DNA from 2 places in the Ruminococcus sp. AM26-12LB genome. Region 2 is predicted to be linked to the other one. Evidence: predicted binding sites of a transcription regulator. Region 2 holds the regulator's gene; the other holds the start of a gene.

Region 1 (5,714 bases), on a different contig from region 2:
TGGTCATTAAAAGACGGAGACCTTCTTACAGAGGTAGGAACTGACAAGACTTATAAAATCGATGAAAAAGATCTGGGTATTCCGATCGTTCTGAAGATCACCGGAAAAGAAGAGACGGGAGTCAGTGGTGAGCTTACGGTGACGACCCAGGAGGTTTCCGAAACAGAGGAGGAAGCCAAAGCACTGGCAGAAAAGAAAAAGGAAGAAGCCAAAGCAGCAGGAGAAGATCCGGATGCGGAGGAAAGTGAAGCTTCGGAGTCTTCAGAGAACACGCCGGATACAGAAGCTGGAACGTCAGAGGAGCCTGATAGTGCTCAGCCTGAGGAAACCATAGAGCCGGCAGAAGAAACGGAGTCTGCGGATGTGCAGGAGAATACAGATGTACAGGAACCTGCAGATACCCAGGAGCCTGCTGAAAACTCTGTTATAGAAGTAAACGGAGAACAGTCAGGGCCTCAGAATGCCGATGAGGCAGATACATCCGGAGATAGTCAGACAGAGACACCGGATTCCGCAGATACAGCAGCAGACGCTTCCGAAAAAAATGAGGAACCGACATATTCGGCATCTGCATACACGGAAGATGGAAGTGGAATTCTGGATTTTGGTTCCGTGGAAGAGGGATATACGGAAATTCCGGAAGCACAGATGGTTACTATCACAAATTCCGGAACCGGAGATCTTAATTTTAAAGAAATCGCCCCGGAGAATTTCATGGCTGCAGATATTAATGATGCGCCATTAAAGAGTGGTGAAAGTGTTACTGTGTGGGTAAAACCACGAGAAGGTCTGAAGGCTGGAGAATACAAAGATCTGATCACGTATCAGACAGAAGAAGGTGCCGATGTCTTCTTTGAAGCGGACTTTACAGTAAAAGAACCGGAAAATAAAAAAGCCGAAGATCATGAAAATAATGAGCAGACAGATCCCGGGGAAACATCGGACCCTGCAGCGGAAAAAATATACAAGCTAATTGCGGATCCGACAGAACTGCCTTTTGATGATCTGACTGCCGGTTATGAAAAGGTAGAAACAACAAGTACAGTCACGATCAAAAACGAAGGTACAGAAGCTGTGACGTTAGTACAGCCTGAGTCGAAGTTTTTTGATATTGCGCCGGTCAGTGAAGTGGAGAGTAGCGGAAATATCCAGTTGGCGCAGGGAGGAGAGCAGACCTTTACCGTACAGCCTAAGCTTGGACTCTCTGCAAAAGATGATCCATACGTGGAAGAGCTTGTATTTGCTTCTGATGAAAGCACGGAAGCATCTGCTACAGTGACGGCTTCGGTTATGGTAAAGACAGAAACACCAAAAACAGTTACTGCAACAGTGAAACCGGAAGGTCCTCTGAAGTTTGGAACACTGGAACAGGGCTATGAGACTGCGCCGGATGCACAGCCTGTAACCGTAGAGAATACAGGTACAGAGGCTATCCGGATCCAGCTTTCTGCTCCGGAGGATTATGAGGTGGGAGAGCCTTCTGCGGAAGTGCTCAATCCCGGAGATAAGGCGGCAACCTTTACCGTACAGCCCAAGACCGATCTTCAGGTCGGAGATCACAGCGATACGATTTCTGTGACAGATCAGAATACCGGAAACACACTGGCTGAAGTCCGGCTGGAATTTACAGTTTCGGAGCCGGAACCGGAACCCAATCCCGGTCTTTCGGTAACAGATAGTCTGGAGTTTGGAACCAAAGAGGAAGGCTATAAGGAACTTCCTGATGCGAAGAAAGTTACAGTTACCAACACCGGAAATACAAAGATCGTTCTGAAACAGCCTTCATCAAATGCATATACAATTGGTACACTTTCCGCCACAGAGCTGGAAGCAGGAGATAATGCAACCTTTAGCGTACAGCCGGTCAGCGGACTTTCACAGGGGGAATATCTGGAAGACATTGTGATCGCCAATGATGCAAATGTGGAAGCTTATGTAAATGTCCATTTCAGCGTTACAAAGAAAAAAACAGATAACGGTAAGAAGGCGAATAACCTTACAGGCATCAAAAAGCCATCCGATATCAAAGATCTACCCAATGGAACCCAGAAAACCCAGAAAGCCCTGAAGCTTCCGGGAACAGTAAAGATCACTACAACAAAGGGAGAGCAGAAGGCATCTGTTAAATGGGATGTTAAGGGATCTTCCTATGATCCGTCTTCTGCAGAACGTCAGATATTTAACGTAAAAGGTACCGTCATTCTTCCGGAGGGGGTTAAGAATCCCAACAAGATCAGTACAGTGATCGCAGTAAGTATTACAGTAAATGGATATCAGGGCACGGAAGCCGCTGCATCGGACAATAAGATCACAGGCATTGATTCCAATGGCAAGTATGATACCAATACAAAGATCACCTTTACAGCATCTGGTGCAGGGATGGATAATACAAACCCGCGTAAGGGAGATACCAGATATCAGCCGAAGAGCTGGAAGATCACAGAGACCCGTACCTGGGATGGAGAGCCTTATACTGCAACATTCCGTGTCAGCAAGCCGGGAAAATATACTCTGAAAGTTACCTTTGGACAGCAGAAATACGACGGCTCCAGCTGGAAGGATACCGGTACACAGTCAGAAAGTACGGTTACTTTTACGGTATCACAGGCAGCAGTTCTTACTGCGACTCCGAGTCCGGCAGTGACACAGACAAATCAGAAATCTGCAGTGCAGACGGGAGACAGTACACCGATCATGACATTTGTGATCATTTTGATCGTGGCTGTGGTATGTATTGGAGGAATCCTTGTATATCGTAGAAAGAAAAAATAAGAACAGAATGTAGAAGATAGTTTTACAGCACCCTCCGTACAAAAAATGTACGGAGGGATTTTTTTGCACATAGAGATCCGTTTTACATGCTGTTACTAGCACTCTATAATGATGAGTGCTAAATTTTTCTTGACTTTTGTAAAAAGTCGTATTAGTATATATTTATTGAAAAAACAACAGGTTTCCGGCTCTGTCGGAACATCAGAAATAAAAATAAAAACAAAAGGAGAGTGACATATATGTCAGCAAAACATGGCAGTTTATCAATCAACAGTGAAAATATTTTTCCGATTATCAAGAAATGGTTATATTCCGACCATGATATTTTTGTAAGAGAGATGATCTCCAACGGATGCGATGCGATCACCAAACTGAGAAAGCTGGAAGTTATGGGAGATTATACATTTCCGGAAGGTTACAAACCGGCTGTAAATGTTATCGTTGATCCGGATCAGAAAACTTTGAAGTTTATCGATAACGGTATTGGTATGACAGCAGATGAAGTAGAGGAATATATCACACAGATCGCTTTTTCCGGTGCCACAGAGTTTCTTGAGAAATATAAGGATAAAACAACGGATGATCAGATGATCGGTCATTTCGGACTTGGATTTTATTCTGCATTTATGGTTGCAGATGAAGTTCATATTGATACTCTCTCTTACAAGGAGGGTTCCACACCGGTACATTGGACCTGTGACGGTGGTACGGAGTATGAGATGGCAGACGGAAACAAAACAGAACCGGGAACAGAGATCACTCTTTTCCTCAATGAGGAAAGCCTGGAGTTTGCCAATGAATATCGTATGAGAGAGGTTATCGAGAAATACTGTTCTTTCATGCCGGTAAATATCTATCTTTCCAAAGCAAATGCTGAACAGGAGTATGAAACCATCGATGAGGCAGATCTCCGTGAAGATGATGTGGTAGTTGAGCATATCCATGAGGATGCCAAGACAGAGGAAAAGGAGAATGATAAAGGCGAGAAAGAAGTTGTGGAAGTTTCTCCTGCCAAAGATAAAGTAAAGATCAATAAAAGGCCGGTATCTTTAAGCGATACACAGCCGCTCTGGATGAAACACCCAAATGAGTGCACGGATGAAGAGTATAAAGAATTTTACCGTAAGGTATTTATGGATTATAAGGAGCCGCTGTTCTGGATCCATCTGAACATGGACTATCCGTTCAATCTGAAGGGTATCCTGTATTTCCCGAAGATCAGGACAGAGTATGATTCCATTGAGGGAACCATCAAGCTTTATAATAATCAGGTATTTATTGCAGATAACATCAAAGAGGTGATCCCGGAATTCCTTCTTCTTCTGAAAGGTGTGATCGACTGCCCGGATCTTCCACTGAATGTTTCCCGTTCTGCACTGCAGAATGATGGTTTTGTGAAAAAGATTTCTGAATACATCACCAAGAAAGTAGCAGATAAGCTCACCGGAATGTGCAAGACAGACAGAGAGTCTTATGAGAAGTACTGGGATGATATCAGCCCGTTTATCAAATTTGGATGCATCAAGGATGCGAAATTTGGTGAGAAGATGAACGATTATATCCTCTTTAAGAATTTGGACGGCAAATATCTTACCCTGAAAGACTGCATTGAGGAAAATAAAAAAGAAGAAACAAAAGCAGCTGAAGAGGAGAAGGCAGAGGAGAAAGCTTCTGAAGGCTCCCAGAATGAGGAACCGGAAAAAACGGTGATCTATTATGTGACCGATGAGGTACAGCAGAGCCAGTACATTAATATGTTCCGTGAAGCGGGTAAAGATGCTGTACTGCTGAAGCATGTGATCGATTCACAGTTTATTTCCCATCTTGAACAGCAGGATCAGACGATCCAGTTCAAGAGAATTGATGCAGATCTGACAGAAGAGCTTCGTGAAGACGGAGAAGCGGATGAAACAACAGTCAAGACACTTACTGAGGTGTTCCGTAAGAATCTTGGCAAGGATAAACTTGAAGTAAAAGTAGAGAAGCTGAAAAATGAGGGAACTGCAGCGATGATCACTCTTCCTGAGGAGAGCCGCCGTATGCAGGATATGATGAAAATGTACAATATGTACGGAATGGATCCGAATATGTTCGGTGGTCAGGAAGTACTTGTACTGAACGCAAATCATCCTCTTGTAAGATTTATAGCAGAAAATCAGGGATCAGAGTATGTTCCGGTGATCTGTGAACAGCTTTATGATCTTGCAATGATGAGCCATAAACAGCTTTCTCCTGAAGAAATGACAAAATTTGTAAAGAGAAGCAACGATATCCTTATGGTCCTTACAAAATAAAACGACATATAAAATGATCGAAAGGCTTTGCCCGTAATGGGGCGAAGCCTTTGCTTTTTTTATAACAATATGTGTATCTTTAACACAATTATAGGAATTTTAAATAAAATAATAGATATTAAATAAAAATAACCTGTAAAATATGACTAAAAATTTAAATTAGTATCTAATATGTATAAAATAAATTTTCAGAAGAAAGCGAAAAATATAGATAACTGTCGTATTATACATAAGGGAGTGCTTTTAAAAAGAGAAAAAAATGAAATGGAGGAACAAATGTATGAAAAAGGTGTATGGATTGATCAGAAGACTTGGTGCAAATTCGAAATACAAAGGATATTTTTTCGTTGCGGAAGCGGTAAAGATTTCCATGGGGGATCAGTATAAACCATTGCGGATCACAAAGGATATTTATCCATACCTGGCGCGGAAGTACAGATCAACACCTACCAATATTGAGCATGATATCAGAACAATGGTAAATGTGTGTTGGGAAGGAAATAAAAAACTGCTGGATGAGATTGCAGGATATCCTCTAGAATACAAGCCTACCAACAGTGAATTTATTGATATGCTTGCGTATTATCTGAGGGAAATAGAAGAAGAGAATTGACTATAGCCTTTCAAAAAGAATCTGATTCCTGGACA
Region 2 (5,714 bases):
ATGAACGGAAGGTTGATGTTTGTTGTTGTTGCGGAAGAAAGCTCTTTCTTAGCTTTCTCAGCTGCCTCTTTCAGTCTCTGAAGAGCCATCTTATCGTTGCTAAGATCTACGCCCTCTGTTCTCTTGAACTCGGAAAGCATGTAATCTGTAACTTTCTTATCAAAGTCATCTCCACCAAGACGGTTATTACCAGCTGTGGAAAGAACCTCGATAACGCCATCACCGATCTCGATCACAGATACATCAAATGTACCACCGCCAAGGTCGTATACCATGATCTTCTGCTCTTTCTCATTGTCAAGACCATATGCAAGAGCTGCTGCTGTAGGCTCGTTGATGATACGTTTTACATCAAGACCTGCGATCTTACCTGCATCTTTGGTAGCCTGACGCTGAGCATCGTTGAAGTAAGCCGGAACTGTGATAACTGCCTCTGTTACTTTCTCACCAAGATATGCCTCTGCATCCTTTTTCAGTTTCTGAAGGATCATTGCGGAGATCTCCTGTGGAGAATATTTCTTGTCATCGATGGTTACACGGTAATCGGTACCCATCTCTCTTTTGATAGAGGAGATCGTTCTGTCTGCATTTGTAACTGCCTGACGTTTTGCAGGCTCACCTACCAGACGCTCTCCTGTTTTTGTGAATGCTACAACGGATGGTGTTGTTCTTGCGCCTTCTGTATTTGCGATAACTGTCGGCTGTCCACCTTCCATTACGGCTACACAGCTGTTTGTTGTACCTAAGTCAATACCAATAATCTTTCCCATGATTTTTTCCTCCTGTTTTAGTCTGTATCTGTTAAAATAAAGTTTGTTGTCAGTTAGTTCGCAACCTTTACCATACTGTGGCGTACTACGAAATCCTTGTAGGTGTAACCCTTCTGGAATTCTTCCACCACGATGTTCTCTCCAACCTCTTCATCCTCCACATGCATCACTGCATTATGGAAATCCGGGTTGAATTCCTTTCCCACTGCTTCGATCGGCTTCACACCAAGCTCATCCAGTGTTGTGGTAAGCTGCTTGTAGATCATTTTCATTCCATCTGCAAAAGCATCGCCTTCCTGTGCCTGTGCAAGACCTCTTTCGAAGTTATCCACAACCGGCAGGATCTTTTCAACGATCTCTTTTGCTCCGATGATGTACATGCTGGATTTTTCTTTTTCCGTTCTTTTACGGAAATTATCAAATTCAGCCATGGTACGCTTCAGGCGATCGGTAAGTTCCTCCACCTTCTGCTCAGATTTATCTTTTTTCTTCTTTCCGAAGAAGGAAGTTTTTGATTTTTCTTCTTTTTTATCCTCTGAGGCAGCTTCTTCGCCTGGAGTATTGTTTTCTTCCTCCGGCAGATCTTCTCCCTCCGGTGTCAGGTTTTCTTCTTCCTGATCTCCGTCAGTTACGGGGATTTCCTTCTCCGCTTCCTGCTCTTCGGATGTTTTCTTTGTTTCCTCCGACACTTTTTTTCTACCGCCTTTCTAAGTTTTCTTCTTTTTCAAAACGTCATCCAGATGATTCTTCAGTTCCTTCAGACTGTCCACTACATTCTCATAATCCATTCGTTTGGGACCGATGATCCCGATGGTTCCGTACATTCCGTCTCCCAGTTCATATCTGGCAGTTACAATGCTGCAGTCCTTCATGGTCTGGATCGGCATCTCATCACCGATGTAAACCTGGATTCCTGTATTCTCTCCATCTGACATCTGTTCTTTTACAAGATCGGCAAGTTCATGCTTCTCCTCAAATGCGGAGATCAGCTCCGTTGCCTTCTCTTTATCGGCAAGCTCCGGATACTTGAAGATGTTCGTTGCACCTGAAGTATAGATCTCCATATCTTCCTCTTCCACATGAATGGTGGCTGCCACTGCATCCAGAACCGTTGCCACCACACCGCTGTGGCTGCCTGCCTGTTCCTTCAGTCTGGCGATCATCCCAAGGTTGATATCCTGGATTGGAATCCCATTGAGATTGGTGTTAAGAAGAAGATTCAGTTTTAGGATCGTCTGGTCGTCCATTTCCTCATCCAGATTGATGATCTGGTTCCGGACTGTGTTGTTGTCACTGACAACCACTGCCACAAGCTGAAGCTCGCTCATCCTCGACAGCTGGATGAACTTGACCTTGTTGCCGCTGTACTGCGGAACGGAAACCATGGTAGCATAGTTGGTATTGGAAGCAAGAACCTTCGCAACCTTCTTAAGCACCTTATCCATCTTATCTGTCTTCTCAATGATCAGATCTCGCAGCTCTGCGACCTCCGCTTCCTTCTCCTTCATCAGCTCATTGACGTAAAGTCTGTAGCCCTTATCTGAAGGAATCCTTCCTGCTGAGGTATGAGGCTGGACGATATAGCCCATATCTGTCAGGTCTGACATTTCATTTCGGATCGTTGCGGAACTTACATTGAGATCCGCATACTTGGAAATGGTCCTGGAACCAACCGGTTCTCCGGTCTCCATATAGGTCTTGATGATTGCTTTTAAGATTTTTTGCTTGCGCTCATTCAATACCTCTTCCATGAAGCCATCTCCTTTCCTTTTTATTCTTCCTGACGGATGTTGATTCTTTTTTTATATCTGTTAGCACTCATTTTAGTGGAGTGCTAACATCTACAGTCTTTAAGATATCACCATGTAAAATATTTGTCAATATGTTTTGAAAAAAAGTTCTTATTTTTTCAAAACAAAAAAAGCATCAGTACGATGCTTTTTTGTAATACTGGTCTATGCAGTTCTGTGCCCCGGCAAAAAATTCCGCTTCTGTTTTCTGTCCCAGCACATATTTCTGAAATTCCGTTCCCATGGACGAAACAGCTTCTATGGAATCGGCACACAGTGGTCTTGCCTTCAGCTTATAATCTTTCAGATATTGCCGGACCATTTCAATGCCATCCAGATCAAAATTCTTATCCTCGATCACATCCAGTCTTGCCGGACACATTTTTGTCAGCTGTCCGTAATTTTTGCTGGCCTCATATCCGGACACATACTGAAGGAACTTCAGAGCTGCTTCTTTATGATCAGAATTTTTATTCAGTACATACTGCCAGGTTGCGATATTGGTCACCTTCTCGTCAAATTCCGGAAATGGTGCCATATGGATCTTATCTTTTCCATACACGCCTGCATTCTGAAAAGTACTCAACACACCGGTATACATAAACATACATCCATACTGGCCGTTTATAAATTTTTCATTCAGCTGGTCATGCTGGTCGATCAGATTCTCCTCTGATATCATCCCTGTATCCAGCATTCGCTTCATATATTCTGCCGCTTCTCTTGTTTTCGGATCCGTCCAGTCTGTATAATCTCCTCCGAAAAAATCGACATACTCGCTGATACTATTATATATGTAAGAAATCTCCCATGCATCCCCATATGCATATTTTCCCGTATTCTGAAGCTTTTTCTGAAGGATCTCAAGATCACTGAGACAGGAGAGTCTGTCCAGACCAGCCTGATCCAGCAATTCCTGGTTCACCCAGAATGCCATGATATCCATCCTGAACGGTACCGAAAAAATATGTCCGTCTGACATGCATATTTCTTTCAGGTATTCCTGCAGAAAATTCGCCGCTGTCTCCTCTGTCATAACCGTATCTTCCAGCGGAAGAAGAAATCCCTTATGTTTAAATTCGGATATCATCTCATCATTTACTGTGATCAGATCAACAGAATCATCTCCTGATGTCAGAAGAGTTGCTATTTTGGCCTGGCGATTGTCCGCATTGGCCGGACATTTTTCAATATGGATCTTTATTCCAAGATCTTTTTCCGCCTGGCTGATAAAAGAATCAAAGCCTTCTGTGCCTGCATCCACATGAAGGATCGTCAGTTCCTGTCTGTTCTCCGGCACAATATCAGATGCAGCCTCCTTCTTCTGGACTCCACATCCTGTCACTGCCAGAGCCAGGGCAAATACCCCGCAAAATACCTGTTTTTTCAATCTCTACCACCCTTTTTATCTGGGCCATCTATCCTCTTTTGACATCAACGGCTGGAACGGTGCATGAGGAAGTGTCTGATACCAGTACGCTACACTTGCCACATCATCCTGTCGTTCAAACAGGCCACGGTATCCGACGCCTATCTGCTGAATCGTAACGCGAAGATCCTCTTCAAAGCAGATTGGATCCTGTAAATGCCATCTGTAAAAGCCTCTCATTGGCGGGCAGTCATCATTATGATAAAAATTGTGGATCAGCTCGTCATGGGCAGAATAATACGGATATCCCAGATACGGCGTGTTATAATTCTGTTCCACGGTTTTTCCATCCACCTGTTTGGCAAAGCTCCAGGAACCACCAAAGTAATCTTCCGTTCCTGTTCCACAGATGGTCGGATACTCCTCATCTCCGTCAATATAAAACTTCATTTCTCCCTCGCCCCACCAGTAACGTTCCAGTGTGGTAAGTGCCATGTAGGTTCCTATATAATGGCCTTTTCCTTTTACTCCATCCAAAATTGTATAATCTTTTGTTTTTTCTGTCAACCGTTCCCTTCTCCACTGCGCATGGAAATAAGCAATATCGTCCGGAAGCTCATCATAGAGACAGTAATCTACCTGATAAAAGAAAGCCGGGATTTTATTTGCATGCTGGTTTTCCAGTGTGATCTTTGCTTTCTTCTTAAACGGCATCGGGAAATAGCAGTTAAAGCCCCTGTTTGGAACAACAGCCACCGGAACAGAATTTACAAAACATTCCCTTCCGAATCCGCAGCAGAAGAAATCACCCAGAGGACTTTCCACGGAAGGAGTTTCCTCGTCATCCCAGTACATACGGATTACAAGATCTCTCAGTACAAAGCAATCTGCCTCTGTAGTCTTGTTATCAACGGTGATCCAGATATGATTGATCTGTCCCGGTCCTTCCATTTCTGCCAGAGTTACCACAGTTCCCGGCTCAATATCCCTGAGACACGGGCTTCCTTTTCTGGACGGTCCCAGATGACTTGCAGCCATACCGCCTCTGCCTTTTTCTCCATGAGGATTTTCTGCGTTGATCGCACGGCTTTTTCCATGCTTTGCAAGTGCGATCCCTCCCAGTCCGCCTGTAAATGCCTGATACATATCTGTTTTCTCCTCTCTTTTGGAAATTAAAAATATTATATTTACGCTTTTACTCCACCTGCCATGATACCATCCATGATCTGTTTCTCAAAAACAGCTACAAAGATAATGATCGGAAGAAGGATGATCCATCCCATGGCGCTGACCAGATCCCACGGAACTCCATACATGTTGTCACGTAACGGAAGCTGTACGATGGAAACAGAAAGTACCTGAATACCATTTGAATAAAACAACGGTGTGAAAAAGTTATTCAGACAGGTAATAAAGTTGATAATGCAAACCGTAGCAATTGCCGGCTTCATCAGCGGCAGAACGATCGTAAACAGTCTCTGTGAAAAAGATGCGCCGTCAATAGCAGCTGCCTCCTCCAGTGAGATCGGGATCTCACCGACAAAGTTTCTGAGGATCAGAACCGTAAACGGTATAACGGTACTGATATAAAGAAGGATAAGTCCCGGATATGTATCATACAGCTTTACCTTCTGCATAAACTCATACAGCGGGCGGGCTGTGACAACCTCAGGGATCAGCATGGTAGCCAGAACAAACGCAAATGCAACAGAAACTCCCTTTGAGTTAAATCTTGAGAAGCCATAGGCAGCCATTGCACACAGCACGGTACTGATCACAAGTGTA

What was found. Region 2 encodes HrcA, which represses chaperone genes, less so after heat shock. Its sites were predicted from a motif close to TGTTAGCACTCNNNNNNNNNGAGTGCTAACA; they were not measured.
Region 1: a site for HrcA is predicted at 2,866-2,896, ahead of htpG (molecular chaperone HtpG). Genes of this name have one in related genera too.

The regions. Positions count from the first base shown of each region.
Region 1 is NZ_QUJX01000002.1:21,760-27,473, reverse strand. Features, by position in the region: gene DW694_RS17085 (LPXTG cell wall anchor domain-containing protein) at 1-2,772, shown strand, start outside; gene htpG (molecular chaperone HtpG) at 3,012-5,066, shown strand; gene DW694_RS01335 (sporulation initiation factor Spo0A C-terminal domain-containing protein) at 5,347-5,679, shown strand; gene DW694_RS01330 (DUF5721 family protein) at 5,680-5,714, opposite strand, start outside.
Region 2 is NZ_QUJX01000004.1:44,401-50,114, forward strand. Features, by position in the region: gene dnaK (molecular chaperone DnaK) at 1-770, opposite strand, end outside; gene grpE (nucleotide exchange factor GrpE) at 824-1,459, opposite strand; gene hrcA (heat-inducible transcriptional repressor HrcA) at 1,478-2,521, opposite strand; gene DW694_RS03535 (extracellular solute-binding protein) at 2,697-3,950, opposite strand; gene DW694_RS03540 (glycoside hydrolase family 172 protein) at 3,966-5,075, opposite strand; gene DW694_RS03545 (carbohydrate ABC transporter permease) at 5,117-5,714, opposite strand, start outside.